Regions from separate parts of the Lysinibacillus sp. EB271-A1-10B genome, predicted to be linked through region 2. Evidence: riboswitches for the same ligand, from Rfam matches in the RefSeq annotation. Region 2 holds a riboswitch; each other region holds the start of a gene.

What was found. Region 2 has a riboswitch for lysine ahead of AC3WSK_RS05680 (transporter substrate-binding domain-containing protein). Riboswitches for the same ligand answer to the same signal wherever they lie in the genome.
Region 1: another riboswitch for lysine. It lies ahead of AC3WSK_RS24845 (aspartate kinase); the one in region 2 lies ahead of AC3WSK_RS05680 (transporter substrate-binding domain-containing protein).
Region 3: another riboswitch for lysine. It lies ahead of AC3WSK_RS20455 (amino acid permease); the one in region 2 lies ahead of AC3WSK_RS05680 (transporter substrate-binding domain-containing protein).

What each region holds. Positions count from the first base shown of each region.
Region 1 covers NZ_JBYTDL010000035.1:12,511-17,674, reverse strand. Annotated here, with positions in the region: gene uvrC (excinuclease ABC subunit UvrC) at 1-774, shown strand, start outside; gene AC3WSK_RS24850 (hypothetical protein) at 927-1,160, opposite strand; lysine riboswitch at 1,362-1,540, shown strand; gene AC3WSK_RS24845 (aspartate kinase) at 1,755-2,987, shown strand; gene AC3WSK_RS24840 (methyl-accepting chemotaxis protein) at 3,373-4,632, shown strand; gene AC3WSK_RS24835 (YslB family protein) at 4,683-5,117, opposite strand.
Region 2 covers NZ_JBYTDL010000003.1:98,604-103,767, forward strand. Annotated here, with positions in the region: gene AC3WSK_RS05670 (2-oxoglutarate dehydrogenase E1 component) at 1-942, shown strand, start outside; gene odhB (2-oxoglutarate dehydrogenase complex dihydrolipoyllysine-residue succinyltransferase) at 1,037-2,278, shown strand; lysine riboswitch at 2,877-3,063, shown strand; gene AC3WSK_RS05680 (transporter substrate-binding domain-containing protein) at 3,179-4,045, shown strand; gene AC3WSK_RS05685 (amino acid ABC transporter permease) at 4,235-4,960, shown strand; gene AC3WSK_RS05690 (amino acid ABC transporter ATP-binding protein) at 4,973-5,164, shown strand, end outside.
Region 3 covers NZ_JBYTDL010000020.1:88,273-93,436, reverse strand. Annotated here, with positions in the region: gene AC3WSK_RS20465 (nitric oxide synthase oxygenase) at 1-308, shown strand, start outside; gene AC3WSK_RS20460 (CynX/NimT family MFS transporter) at 387-1,595, opposite strand; lysine riboswitch at 1,768-1,944, shown strand; gene AC3WSK_RS20455 (amino acid permease) at 2,028-3,488, shown strand; gene AC3WSK_RS20450 (serine hydrolase domain-containing protein) at 3,856-4,782, shown strand; gene AC3WSK_RS20445 (response regulator transcription factor) at 4,843-5,164, shown strand, end outside.

The DNA.
Region 1 (5,164 bases), on a different contig from region 2:
AAAAATGCTGAAATTGCTGTTGCAGCGAAGTTCCAGCTTATTGAACGTCAGGAAGAACGAACAATAGGAGCATGTGAGGCGCTCGGTGAAGCTATGGGCATTTCTGTGCCTTTACGGATCGAATCTTTCGATAATAGTCATATGCATGGAACAGATGCTGTATCTGCAATGGTTGTATTTATCGATGGTAAACCTGCAAAGAAGGAGTATCGAAAATACAAAACACGTACAGCTGCTAAGCACGATGATTACGGGGCAATGCAGGAAGTGATCCGTCGTCGCTATACACGAGTATTAAAGGAAGGTCTACCTTTACCAGATTTAGTACTAATTGATGGCGGGAAGGGGCAAATGGAAGTCGCGCGGGAAGTATTAGAGGATGAGCTCGGCCTTGTCATTCCAATTGCCGGATTAGCAAAAGATGACAAGCATAATACGTCTCAGCTTCTATTTGGTGATCCACCTGAAGTAATTGCATTAAAGCGCACAAGTGATGGCTTCTATTTACTGCAACGAATTCAAGACGAAGTACACCGCTTTGCTATTACTTTCTTACGACAGCAGCACGAGAAGCATGCTATACAATCTGTTCTCGATCAAATAGAGGGAGTTGGTCCAAAGCGAAAACAGCAATTACTTAAGCATTTTGGCTCTGTCAAAAAAATTCGTGAGGCAAGTGTGCAAGCATTACAGGAAGCGGGGATGCCAGCAAGTCTAGCTAGCAATATCCACACTTATTTTCATTCAGAAGAAAACACTACATCCGAAGGGTAAGTGAGATGAATGTAGATGGAATTCCTTTTCGGTGGGTGTCCAAACGCCTGTACCTGTCACTACGCTTTCGGTACAAAAGACATTTGCTGAATGAAAATAGAGCCTCCGGCGGATCTCACGGAATCGGAAAAGAGTTCACAGGGGATGTTAGCCTAAAACCATCGCATCCGTGCGATAACGGTTAACTGACCTTCATCGGTAAAAACGCCACGTCCTGTGGCATTACCGAAATGACCGACAACCTGTCGGCCCTCGTGTTGTTGCTGTCGCTTCGCTTTCGCACAGACAAAAACATGTTGCTGTCGCTTCGCTTTCGCACAAAAAACATCTGCAGGCCTAAGCACAAAGCCGATTTCGGACGCATTGTTTATCTGTAGCGAAAGCAAAGTCGTAGCTACAATTACGCCAAGGCGAAATTGATTTTATACAAGAGACATTGTCAAAGGATTAGACGTATGCTAAGGTTTGTATATAACATAGCTATTCAATATAGCAATGTCATACACAGCATCTTAGTTTTTAAGTAGTTTCTACTTATTAAATTGGAAATTTCTTCGCTAAGATTCAATTAAATACAATCACTTTTTAGTGATGATAGAGGTGCAAGGTTCAAGAGTAGTACATACGAGGACGAACAAGTCCAGTGAAAATGTATGAAAGGGGAACTTGCCGAAGTGGAGCATCGTTGTTTCCGATGTTGTGCTGGTTTTACATTTAAGAGATGTAAGACTGTCGATTCTAAACGTTTCGGAGAGCTATCACACATGCGCAAGTTACTTTTATTGTACATGTTATAGGCAGCTTTCACGTTATGTGAGAGCTGCCTTTTTAGATTCCTCGAAACAACATTTTTTCAAGGCTGTTACTCTTACCTAAGAGTTGAAGGGTGTTATTTGCTTTTGCGATATTTTTTGTGAATAGCTGCAAAGTTATAGCTACTTTATAATCAGCGAAATGATTAAATACGAAGGAGAATGAAGATGGATAGAATTGTGATGAAATTTGGTGGTGCTGCATTAGCATCATCTGAACACATTCAAGATGTTGCGAAAAAGGTGATTGCACAAAAGGAAAGTGGTTTTGATATTGTCGTTGTCACTACAGCAATGAGAGGGACGTCTAAAGAATTAGCAAAGATGGCTTGTAATCTATCGGACAATGCGTCTAAACATGAACTAGACGTACTATTGACAACAAGCTCACAACTATCATGTGCATTAGTGGCAATTGCTTTGCAGGAAGAAGGTTATGATGCAGTGTCATTAACAGGCTGGCAAGCAGGTATTCAAACTGATGAGGTGTATGGCAATGCACGAATTGATGGGCTAGAAGCTAGTCGAATAGAAGAGTATTTTACTCGGGGAAAAATCGTCGTCATTGCAGGGGGACAGGGAATCAATAATTCACGGAATATTACGACGCTTGGTAAAGGTGGTGCGGAGACGACGGCTTTAGCTATTGCTGCAGCTTTAGAGGCGGAGCGCGTAGATATTTATACGAATGTGGATGGAGTCTATACAGCTGATCCAAGTCAGGTTGCCGGGGCACAAAAGTTAAAAGAAATTTCCTATGATGAAATGCTAGAGCTATCAAACTTAGGATCACAAATTTTACACCCACGGGCTGTAGAAATAGCAAAGAAGTTTCAAATCCCAGTTACCATTCGGTCAAGCGAAAAAGATACAGAAGGTACTTTATTGAAGGAGGAAGTTGAAATGGAGAAAAATTTAATTGTCCGTGGTGTTGCCTATGAGTCAGACGTTATTCGCCTCACGGTAGGGTATGATGCTTATTCTAATGCTTCGTTAGCAGATATATTCACAATACTTGCAGAAAATCGCATAAACGTTGATATAATCGTACAAGCAATAATTGATGGCTTAAAGCCGACTGTATCATTCACTATTTTAAAAGAGGAGTTCGCTGATGCATTACGTGTCCTAGAAGATAGTAAAGTATCACTAGGGTTTAGTTTTGCTGATTTTGAAATCGGTTTAGCGAAAGTTTCTATTATTGGTTCAGGAATGGCATCTAATCCGGGGGTGGCTGCCCGTATGTTTGATCGTTTACGTCGTGAAGATATCCCTGTAAAAATGGTAAGTACTTCTGAAATAAAAGTGTCTGTCGTTGTTCCTCAGGACGAAATGATTCGTGCAGCAAATGCATTACATGACGAATTTAACCTCTTTCAGCAAATGTCTCCGAAAGCGTAGCGACAGGTACAGAAATCTCCTTTAAGTCACTTTTCAGAGGGTATCCAAATATTTGCTGAAATAAAGGAACTCAGTCTAAGAACGCCACGTCCTGTGGCATTACCGAAATGACCGACATCGTGTCGGCCCTCGTGTTGCTGACGCTACGTTAGCACTGCGCTTCCGCACAAAAAACATCTGCTGGCCTAAGCTCAAAACCGATTCCGGACGCAATTATGCCGAGGCATAATTGATTTTAGAACAAGCGCTTTACATATAATATTGAATAGGATGTGTCATTAAATGGCACATCTTTTTTTGTTTACATTAATTTCATACTTTATCTAATTTTATTATTATATAATAAAATGTGACATGTTTTTCCAAGGGGAAGGTGGGAGTTAATATGGTGTTATTCGGTTTGTTTCAAAAGCCAGTGGATGAAAGCGTTGAGCAACACAACGATTTAGAAATAAAAATATTAAAAAAGCGAATTCTGGAATTAGAACTTGAGCAGGACAGTATTGATGTGAAAAATGCGATTTTAGACTTTGTACTTGCACATATGGAGTTAATAAATTTTCAAACGGCTTTAAAGGTTCAAAATGTCTCAGCAAGTGTAGGGGATATTTCAGCAATGAGTGAAGAAATGTCGTCAAATACAGAAGAGATACTTGCAGTTGAGCAAAATGTTAATGCAAACATTCAAGAAATCAAACAACATTCATTACTCCTTGTAGAGGAAATGGAATCGTCCATTACAAAAGGTGAACTGGTTCAGGAGTTGCTGTCTAAAGGAGCTCATTCAACAGAGCAGTTGTATAATGAAATAACTAAAATGGATGAAATTGGAAAAGATGTAACTGGGATTGCTGATCAAACACAACTACTATCTTTAAATGCTTCTATAGAAGCTGCACGTGCTGGTGAGCATGGAAAAGGATTTAATGTTGTTGCGATGGAGGTAGGGAAGTTAGCTAACAGCTCGAAAGGTTCATTGCAAGAAATGACGAAGATTCGATCAGTCATTGATAAGAAATTACATAATACAATAACAAATATCAAAGAAGTCGAACATTATTTAACGGACTTTTTAAGTATCATGAAGAACAATATTACTAATTTGACTGTAACAAGTAAAAATATTGAAGAAACAGCACATGGCATTGATCAAATAACAGTCGCATCAGAAGGAAATGTAATAGCTGTAGGACGTTTAGCAGAAACAACGACGGAATTATCTCATACTAGTGATTTCTCGGATATAATACAAAATCAAGTATCTGAAATGCTAAAAGTTATCGCCCCTACAATCCGTAAGCCCAAAGAGCAAACGGTAGTTAGCCAATTGGCAGCAAGGTTAATGGATCATGCAAGCTTTTTAAGAAATGCTATACAAAAGGCTGGCCATAAAGAAATTATAAAAACGCATCATGAATGTAAGTTTGGAGAATGGTATTATGGCCATTTTGAAGAATATCGGAATTTACCAGAATATCTTCATATAGAACAACCTCATGAATTAGTACATATAGCTGCACAAAAATTAGTGAATGAATTGTCAATCAAAAACTTAGAGGAAATGATTCAATACTCACTAAATATTTTAGAAGCGTTTATTTCGTTAATAGATGTACTTTTAAAAGAAAGACATGCCCTGTTATAAATATTAAAAGGATTGTCATCCATAAATTTGGAATGACAATCCTTTTCGTTTTATTCTGAAGGAACGGTGTTCATGATTCGTTCCTTGACGTCCCATTTAACTGTAAATGTAACGTTCTGTTGCTTTTCACGTTTTTCATCATAGCATTCGGTTAAGTAACCTTTTGCTTGCTGGATTTGTTCAGCTATAAATCCTGCCTCGAGTCTAAAGCTACGAAGACCGATTTGTAACAGTTCTGGATCATTTGTCAACTGGAATGTACGTCCATCCTTCGATTCCTTGACAAGCTCTAAATTACCCCAGCAGGCATCTGCGAAAAATGCGATAAGTTCATCTTGACTTTTACATGGGAACTTCCGTGCTAGGTCTTTTCCTGCCCAGTAAAGAACATCACCTTCATGTTTACCAAGAATGGAAGATAAAATATAATCGCGAATTATCTCATAGCCAAAAGCTGAGATTGTAGGTGATGAAGTGTTTAACATTTAAATCCTTCTTTCTTAGAATTTTCTTATAATTTGACGCTGATAAA
Region 2 (5,164 bases):
GTGTTACATGACAAAAACAATGGTAATTTATTCACGCCACTTCACCATATTTCAGGTGCAAATGCATCATTTTCAGTACACAACTCTCCACTTACAGAAGCTGGGGTAGTAGGCTTTGAATATGGTTACAATATAGAAAACGACCATGTATTATCAGTATGGGAAGCTCAATTTGGTGACTTTGCTAACATGGCACAAGTTATGTTCGATAACTATATTTCAGGTGCACGTGCTAAATGGGGTCAAAAATCTGGTTTAGTAATTCTTTTACCACATGGTTATGAAGGTCAAGGTCCAGAACACTCTTCAAGCCGTATGGAACGTTACTTACAAATGTCAGCTGAAAATAACTGGTTCGTAGCAAACTGTTCAAACGCAGGTAACTACTACCACTTATTACGTCGTCAAGCAGCATTATTAGGTACTGAAGGCGTTCGTCCACTTGTGGTTGTATCACCTAAGTACTTACTTCGTCACCCATTAGCTGCAGCAAATGCTGATCAATTAGCAAATGGTTCATTCCAAGAAGTAATTGAACAACCAGGCCTAGGTTCAAAACCAGAAGCTGTAGAGCGCATTGTTTTAGGTTCAGGTAAAGTCATGATCGACATCGCAGACCGTATTAAAGACGGTGAAGGCTTCGATCACCTACACATTACTCGTGTAGAACAACTTTACCCATTCCCAAAAGAGCAAGTTGCTGGTATTATTGCTAAGTATCCTAATGTAAAAGAAATTGTTTGGGTACAAGAAGAGCCTAAAAACCAAGGTTCTTGGAATTATGCATTAGAAACATTACACGACCTTTCAGAAGGTAAAAAGCTACGTTATGTAGGCCGTCCTGCAATGAGCTCAACTTCTGAAGGTGATGCAGATTCTCATAAAGCAGCTCAAGCCGCACTTGTAGAAGAAGCAGTTGCTGAGCCTGTAAAGGTTAAATAATCATATATTAAATATTTTTGAGAGCCGGGCTACTTGCTTAGGCAGTAGCCCATTGATGTGCACCAATGCACGTTAATTAAAGGAGGAAATGAAAGTGGCTGAAATTAAAGTCCCTGAATTAGCAGAATCGATTACAGAAGGTAGTATCGCACAGTGGGTAAAAAAAGTGGGCGATCGCGTTGAAAAGGGTGAATTCATCGTTGAACTTGAAACAGATAAAGTAAACGCTGAAATCATCTCTGAAGAAGCAGGAGTTTTAACTCAAATTTTAGCTGAAGAAGGCGATACTGTACTTGTAGGTCAAGTAATCGCAGTTGTAGAAGCTGGCGAAGGTGCAGCACCTGCTCCAGTTGCAACAGCTCCAGTTGAGGCAGCTCCAGCTCCAGCAGCACCACAAGCAGCACCTGCTCCAGTTGCAGCAGCTCCAGTTGTAGTAGAAACTTCTGGTGAGCGTGTAATCGCGTCTCCAGCAGCACGTAAACTTGCTCGTGAAAAAGGTATTGACCTTGCTGCTGTATCTCCAGTAGATCCACAAGGCCGTGTACGTGTACAAGACGTTGCAGCTCATGGTACAGCTCCAGTAGCAGCACCACAAGCAGCTCCAGCAGCACCTAAAGCAGTAGCAGCTGTTGATGAATCACGTGTGACAATTGAAAAAATGAGCCGTCGTCGCCAAACAATTGCAAAACGCTTACTTGAAGTAAAACAATCTACAGCAATGTTAACAACATTTAACGAAGTAGATATGACAAACGTTATGGCTTTACGTTCTCGTAAAAAAGACCAATTCTTCGAGTCAACTGGCTCTAAACTTGGTTTCATGTCATTCTTCACAAAAGCTGTAGTTGCAGCACTTAAAAAATACCCATATGTGAATGCACAAATCTCAGGCGATGAAATTCACTTAAACAACTTCTTTGATATCGGTGTAGCTGTATCAACAGAAGAAGGTTTAGTAGTACCAGTAGTACGTGACGCTGACCGCAAAAACTTTGCTGAAATTGAAGATTCAATTGCAGACCTAGCTAAAAAAGCACGCGACAAAAAATTAGGTTTAGCAGATCTTTCAGGTGGCTCATTCACAATTACAAATGGTGGTGTATTCGGTTCATTAATGTCTACACCTATCATGAATGGTACACAAGCTGGTATCCTTGGTATGCACTCAATCAAAAAACGTCCAGTTGAAGTGAATGGTGAAGTAGAAATTCGCCCAATGATGTACTTGGCACTTTCTTATGACCACCGTATTATCGATGGTAAAGATTCTGTAGGCTTCCTTAAAACTGTTAAAGAACTACTTGAAAACCCAGAAGATTTATTATTAAATTCTTAATTCCTGAGTTTCTTAAAACCTTGCGAACATCGTTTCGCAAGGTTTTTTAGCTTTTTATGAAGCATTTGTGGGAGGGAAGGATAAAAGAGCCAAAGTGACGGATAGAAGAGTCAGAACGACGGATAAATGAGTCGGAGTGACGGATAAAGCAAGCGAAGCGACCGAAAGAAGAGCTGAATCAACGGAAAAGTTGTCCGATCGTTTGTGAAAGCTTCACAGTAAAAATGCGTATAGTGCAAATGGTGTTATCTTTACAGTTCAACAATTTCTTTTGAATTACTATAAAATAATTTAAATATTAATTATTTGCTTGATTTCTGAAAAATCAGTTCTTTGTCGCGTGTGTTACAAGCGTATCCACGTATATAAGTTGGTTGGAGTACGTACAATGGAGCATGGGCGATTTTACGGACTTTCTCGACAAAACATTCGAATAAATCATTTTCGACTTTGCAAAAGTGTATATATGTCTTTAAAAGGCTAAAAAACCCTAATATTGTAATTAATCAGAAAAGTAATAAAATTGTCTTGACGAAAATATTGTTTTTATAGTAGTATCTTAATATCAATTAAATATACAAACCTCACATTTATCCTATTGTGAGGTAGAGGCGCGGTATTTATTAGTTCATTGTTGAGTATAAGCAAGCGAAGACGCAATGGAGAAGGAACTATCGCCGAAGTATAAAAGGAGCTCGTACTTTTATGCTGGGTCTGCAGTGAATAAGTGCAGGACTGTCCTAGTGAATTATTTTCCAGGTTTACTAGGTTGTGCTATCTCGGAATGATGGAATTTTAGTGAGGATTTGGGCAACTGTTAAAAAAGTAAGACCTAAGTTCAGTACTTAGGTCTTTTTTGGTACAGTTGTCTTATTTTTTTACAGAAAAGGGGAATGTTACATGAAAAGAAAATGGTTAGTATTAATGTTGACCGTAATGACAGCAATCTTGCTAGCAGCTTGTGGTGCTAGTGACAAGAAGGAGACGACATCGTCTAGTAATGGCAGTGCAAGTACTGATAAGAAAGAAGAAAGCGGCCAATTCCGAATCGGGATGGAGGCGGGCTATGCTCCGTTTAACTGGACGCAGCAAAGTGATGCAAATGGCGCGGTAAAAATTGCCGATAATGCAGAATATGCAGGCGGTTATGATGTACAAATGGCGAAAAAAATAGCTGAAGGCTTAGGAAAAGAATTAGTCATCGTAAAATTGGAATGGGATGGCTTAGTACCAGCTCTACAATCAAATAAAATAGATGCAATCATAGCAGGTATGTCACCTACTGCAGAGCGCAAGCAGACAATCGACTTCACTGACAATTACTATACATCTGATTTTGTAATGGTTGTTAAAAAAGGTAGTAAATATGAAAATGCAACATCTATTCAAGATTTCTCAGGTGCAAAAATTACTTCACAATTAAATACATCTAACTACACTGTTATTGATCAAATCAAAGGTGTAAAAAAACAAACAGCAATGGATAGCTTCCCAGCAATGCGTGTAGCAGTAGAAGCTGGAAAAATTGACGGCTATGTAGCAGAACGTCCAGAAGGTATTTCCGCTGCTGCTACAAATGATAAATTCACATATGTAAAGTTTGAAAAAGGCTTTGATACAGATGTTTCTAATACATCTATTGCAGTTGGTTTACGTAAAGGTGATGCTGAGCTTGAAAAAATCAATGAAATCTTAAAAGGTATTTCAGAAGATGATCGTCAAAAAATTATGGAAGAAGCAATCCACCACCAACCAGCAGCACAATAACAAGAATGCACGGGCTAACTATTAGCCCGTGCATTCCATAACATCTCATTTAATAACAATCACAAAAAAATAATAATGTCTTAGCTAATAGTTTCATAAAATTAAAGAAACAGAAGCCCAATGAAAGTGGTTGATAGCTAAGAGACAACAGTAACGAAAAAGCAACACGACGTTGTTAGGAGGTACATCATGAGTCTTGATTGGATTATTTCTATTGTTGAGAACAACTGGCAAATGTTTTTACGAGGTGCTTATTATACATTACTTATTTCAATTAGTAGTACAATTATTGGTGCACTTATCGGATTTTTCATCGGAATTATGCATACCATAAAGGTTCGTAAAAAAGGTGTAAATTTCTATAGCTTAAAGCTCATTAATTTTTTACTAACATGCTATGTCGAATTCTTCCGTGGTACACCAATGATTGTACAAGCAATGGTTGTATTTTACGGATTAGATATAGCATTTGGCATTGATATGCACTTTATTACGGCAGGTATTTTAGTTGTTTCACTAAATACAGGTGCTTATATGGCAGAAATCGTACGAGGTGGAATTGTTTCCATTGATCAAGGGCAGTACGAGGCCGCATCGGCTATTGGCATGAATCATGTTCAAATCATGCTACATGTTGTATTACCACAAGTTGCCCGAAATATATTGCCGGCAACAGGTAACCAATTAATTATGAACATTAAAGATACAGCAGTTTTAAACGTTATTGGGGTTACAGAATTATTTTTCCAAACAAAGTCGATTGCGGGTAATAACTTCCGCTATTTCGAATCCTTCTTTATAGCATGTATCCTATATTTCGTCATGACATTCACAGCATCAAGAATTTTACTGTATATTGAAAAGCGACTGGATGGACCAGATGCCTACAAAAAACAACAGAAAGAAGCAGTATAGGGGGATGAGCAAATGACAGTTATTAAAATAGAGCATTTAAGTAAATCATTTGGTCGTAACCAAGTGTTGAAGGATGTAAATTTTCAAGTAGAAAAGGGTGAGGTTGTCTGCTTAATCGGTTCTTCTGGATCTGGTAAATCAACACTATTACGCTGCATTAATTTACTGGAAACACCAAGTGGCGGTCAAATTTTTTATAAAGAT
Region 3 (5,164 bases), on a different contig from region 2:
TAGCAGAAATTTTTAACCTTGATACAGCTAAACAGGCATCTCTATGGCGTGACCGAGCATTAGTTGAGCTGAATATGGCCGTTCTACATTCTTTTAAAGAAGATGGGGTGAGCATTGTAGATCATCATACAGCTGCACAACAATTTAAATTGTTTGAGGAAGCAGAAGCAGCAGCAAATCGTGAGGTTACAGGCAATTGGACATGGTTGATTCCACCTCTTTCGCCAGCTACAACTCATATTTATCACAAGCCTTATGTTAATGTTTACAATACACCGAACTATTTTTATCAGAAACCACCTTATTAATAGAGAAAGGCAGCTCACGTTAACTTATTTCAGCGGGTGTCCAAACACCCGCTGAAATAAGATCATGCGCTACCTTTTTTAATTTACATATTCATTTTTAGAAGCTCTAAATGAACATAAGAAGAGTATGAATGCTACGACAACAAATAACCAACCAGTAATATCCCAGCCACCGAATATATCATGTAAATAACCGAATAAGATTGGACCGATTGCAGCTAATAAATACCCCAATGATTGTGCAAAACCTGATAAATCAGCTGCCTCAAAAGCGGTACGGGTACGTAATGTAAAGAACATCATCGCTAATGAGAATGAAGCTCCTCCGGCTAAGCCTAGTAGTACCATCCAAAGTATAGCGAGGTTTGTCCATTCCATTACTAGTCCGATAAAACCAATTAAGTAAAATGCCGTAAACATGAATACGAGAGGTCGCTGAGATGTCATTTTACTAGCGATAATAGGCACAGCTAAGGCCATTGGTACTTGTGAAAATTGCATGATGGAAAACATCCATCCTGCACGATCTGCAGCTAATCCTTGTGCTATATATATTTCAGGAATCCAAGCAGCGGTTGTATAGAATAATAACGACTGAAATCCCATAGCTCCCGCTACTGCCCAAGTTACAGGTGATTTCCATAAAGGTGTACGTTCTTTCGTAGTTTTAACATTAGGCTCCGGCTTATTAAATTTCAACTGTGGAATCCAAATTAAAATGGTTAACACCACGAGAACAAGTGCGACTGCCAGTGCACCTTGCCAGCCAATTGATGAATGGGCAACAGGATAGCTAATGCCAGCGCCGAGCCCAGCTGTCAAATTCATCGACATTGTGAAAAAGGCCATAAGTAAACCTACGTGATAAGGAAACTTCAATTTAAGTAATCCTGGAATAAGTACGTTACCGAATGAAATGGCTATACCAATTAGCGCAGTGCCAAATACGAGCAAACTAGTTGTACCGAGGGAGCGCAGTACAATCCCTAATGCCAAAAGAATAGTCGATAAAAATAATGTTAGTTCTAGCCCGATTTTACGTGCGACAATTGGTACGAAAGGTGAGATAATTGCAAATGCTAGCAATGGGATTGTTGTTAGAAAGCCCGCTAATGCATAGGATATGCCGAGGTCTTCTCGGATAAAGGAAATAATAGGTCCAACAACTGTTAGCGGCATCCGTAATGTCGAGGCAATACAAATTACGCCGATCACTAGTAATAATGTTGTACCTTTCCAGTTAATTTTCCTGCTAGGATAAGTATCGGTATGTTCATGAGTAGTCAAATAAATCCCCCCTGTTAGAACAATTATGATTGAACCACTATACCACTTTATCACAATAATAAAAATAGTTGAAAATTCACAAAATATAGAATGTTACTTGAGTTATTGAAATGCCATATGTCATATGTTAGAATAATATTCATCATAAATTTAATAATATGCCTCATGTTTATATTGAGGTAGAGGTCGCGGTATTTAAGAGTATGCTAATGGAAATGACAAGCATTTAAGATATTAGTTGAAAGGAAATACTGCCGAAGTGTGAGGGGACTTGAAAACCTCATGCTGGGGCTGTCTCCGAAAGGAACAGAACTGTCACGTTTGGACAACGTGTTGAGCTATCATTTTGAAAGAACAGAGGATTTACTTAGCCATCACTGCCGTTCATGTGATGGCATTTTTTTCGCCTCTTAAAAGGAAGGAAGTTAAATTGTGAATGAAATTAAAGTCAATCAGCTCGGCCATAAAGCGCCAAAGTTGAAAAAAGAATTAAAAAGCCGTCACATTACAATGATTTCATTAGGCGGTACAATCGGTACAGGATTGTTTTTAGCTAGTGGTGGTGCCATTGCACAAGCAGGTCCTGGCGGTGCACTTCTTGCTTATGCATTAATCGGTATCATGGTTTACTTTTTAATGACGAGCTTAGGTGAAATGGCAGCCTATATGCCATCATCGGGCTCATTTAGTACGTATGCTACAAAATTTGTGGATCCAGCTCTAGGCTTTGCACTTGGTTGGAACTATTGGTACAACTGGGCAATTACAATTGCGGCAGAAATTTCTGCTGTATCATTGATTATGAAATATTGGTTCCCAGATAGCTCATCAGCACTTTGGACTGTTTTATTTATTGCTGTTGTATTATCGTTCAATCTATTATCGGTAAAAAGCTATGGTGAAAGTGAATATTGGTTTGCCATGATAAAGGTTGTAACTGTAATCATTTTTATTATCATCAGTTTCTTAATGATATTTGGTATTTTAGGAGGAAACGCTCCGGTAGGCTTTACGAATTTCTTTATTAGTGATGGACCATTCCACGGTGGTTTCCTTGCTACATTTGGTATTTTCTTAGCTGCGGGATTCTCGTTCCAAGGAACAGAATTACTTGGAATAACAGCAGGTGAAACAGATGATCCTGGTAAAAATATTCCGAAAGCTGTTAAGTCCGTTTTCTGGCGAATTCTTTTATTCTATATTTTAGCGATCGGTGCAATTGGTCTGTTGATTCCGTTTACAGATGCACGTTTGCTATCTGAAGATATCGCTGTTTCACCATTTACACTGGTGTTCGATCGTTTAGGAATTGCCTTTGCTGCATCATTGATGAATGCTATCATTCTAACGGCAATGCTGTCAGCAGGGAATTCAGGGCTGTACGCATCTTCTCGTATGCTTTGGCAATTAGCGGTAGATGGACATGCACCTAAATTTTTCGCTAAACTAAGCCGTCGAGGAATTCCGATTTACGCATTACTGGCGACTTTAGCTGTCGGCTCCCTAGCATTTTTAGCTTCATTCTTTGGTGATGGTGTGGTCTACATGTGGCTTCTAAATGCCTCTGGGATGTCTGGCTTCATTGCTTGGCTAGGAATTGCATTTAGCCATTACCGTTTCCGTCGAGCGTTCGATGTACAGGGATTAGATCCAAAATTGTTGCCGTATAAAGCAAAATTATTCCCATTCGGTCCGCTATTTGCCTTTACGGTTTGTATGATTGTTGTTATTGGACAAAACTACAATGCCTTTATGGGTGGTTCAGTAGATTGGTACGGAGTCCTTGTCTCGTATATCGGTATTCCACTGTTCTTACTGTTATGGCTTGGCTATAAAATTAAGCATAAAACAAAAATGCTTCCGCTTGAGCAATGTGATTTAAAAGTAGATTAATAAATAATAAACTGTCCTGTGAGCCGTAGAAAATGGCTTGCAGGGCAGTTTTTTTAGTTGAAAAATGAATTTGCAAGCTCAAACATATAATCTTGTCAGAGAAAAAACTGTCAGTGAAAAGTAAAATCCTTTAAGCCTCAAAAACTGCATCCCCATAATAGTGAACACTGATACGTTTTTATAGTTTTTCAGACCGTCCATCCATTTTTGGTACCCAACCTTAATATGGTAAACTGTTTTAGAAATGAATAACCACTAAATTTTGGTTATGGAATTTATTGAAACGTATACCATCTATCTTCATTCAATAGAAATAACTGCACGTAAATCTTAATAGGTGAGGACAAATAATCAAAGGAGGGGGAAGATGATAGACTATCCATTTTTACAAAACAGATTAAAAAAAGAAAAGATTAATACTTTTTTGATTAATAGTCACGGTAAAACGATATTTCGATACTATAAAAACAACAAACAACAACAGAAACTTCATAAAATTAATTCTTGTACAAAGAGTATTCTTTCAATTTTATTTGGCATTGCAATAGATCATAAATATTTGGAATCTGTTCATATACCTATCCATTCTTTTTTTCCTGAACTATTCGAACGGCAAGATGACAAACGTAAGTTGGATATGACAATATATCACCTTTTAACAATGACGGAAGGGTTAGATTTCCCGGAATTCGGAGAATGGAATTGTTTTGCTCCTATGGTATTTCATTCTGATATAGTAAAATTTATAGTGAATCGTCCAATGGTACATCCAGTGGGTGCGCATATGAATTATAACTCGGGTTGCTCCCATATACTATCTGCTATATTGCAGCAAGTTACGAATATGAAAACAAAAGAATTTGCCAATCGTTATTTATTTCAACCATTAGGTATTCAAGAATATCAGTGGTACGAGGATAAGAAGAAAATTAGTAAAGGGGCAGATGGTCTTTTATTAAAGGCAGAAGATATGATGAAAGTAGGGCTCTTAGTTTTAAAGAAAGGCGTATATAACGAGAAAAGGATAGTTTCAGAGGATTGGATTAACCATTCGATAAAGCCGAATTTGATGACTTATGAAAAAATCGGTTATTACGGGATGCATTGGTGGGTAAATAAACAGAATGAAACTAAAGCTTTTTCGGAAGATAATCAATATTTCTTTGCATTAGGCTTTGGGGGGCAATATATTTTTATTTGGCCAAAGGAAGAACTAGTTATTACTATCACAGGTGATTTGTATGAAACTAGTTTATTACCGCTTCAATTAATAAAGGATCACATCTTAAGATAATCGTTATGATGAGGAGCCGTTAAAATGAAATTTTACATTTTAGAATAGAGGTGCATGGAAATGCAAAAGCACATTTTACTAGTAGAAGATGATGAAGCCATTCGTGAAATGGTAGAAAGCTATTTAACGATGGAGGGATTCCTTGTCACCTCTGCAGTAAATGGAGAAGAAGCATTACAAAATTGTTTAAACAATCCCTTTGATTTAGTAATCTTGGATATTATGATACCGAAGCTTAATGGATTAGAAGTTTTAAAGATTATACGAGAGCAAGCATCACTTCCAATTATCATCATGTCAGCGAAGGATAGTGATGTTGATAAAGCATTAGGATTAGGATTAGGGGCAGATGATTATATCGCTAAGCCGTTTTCGATGCTAG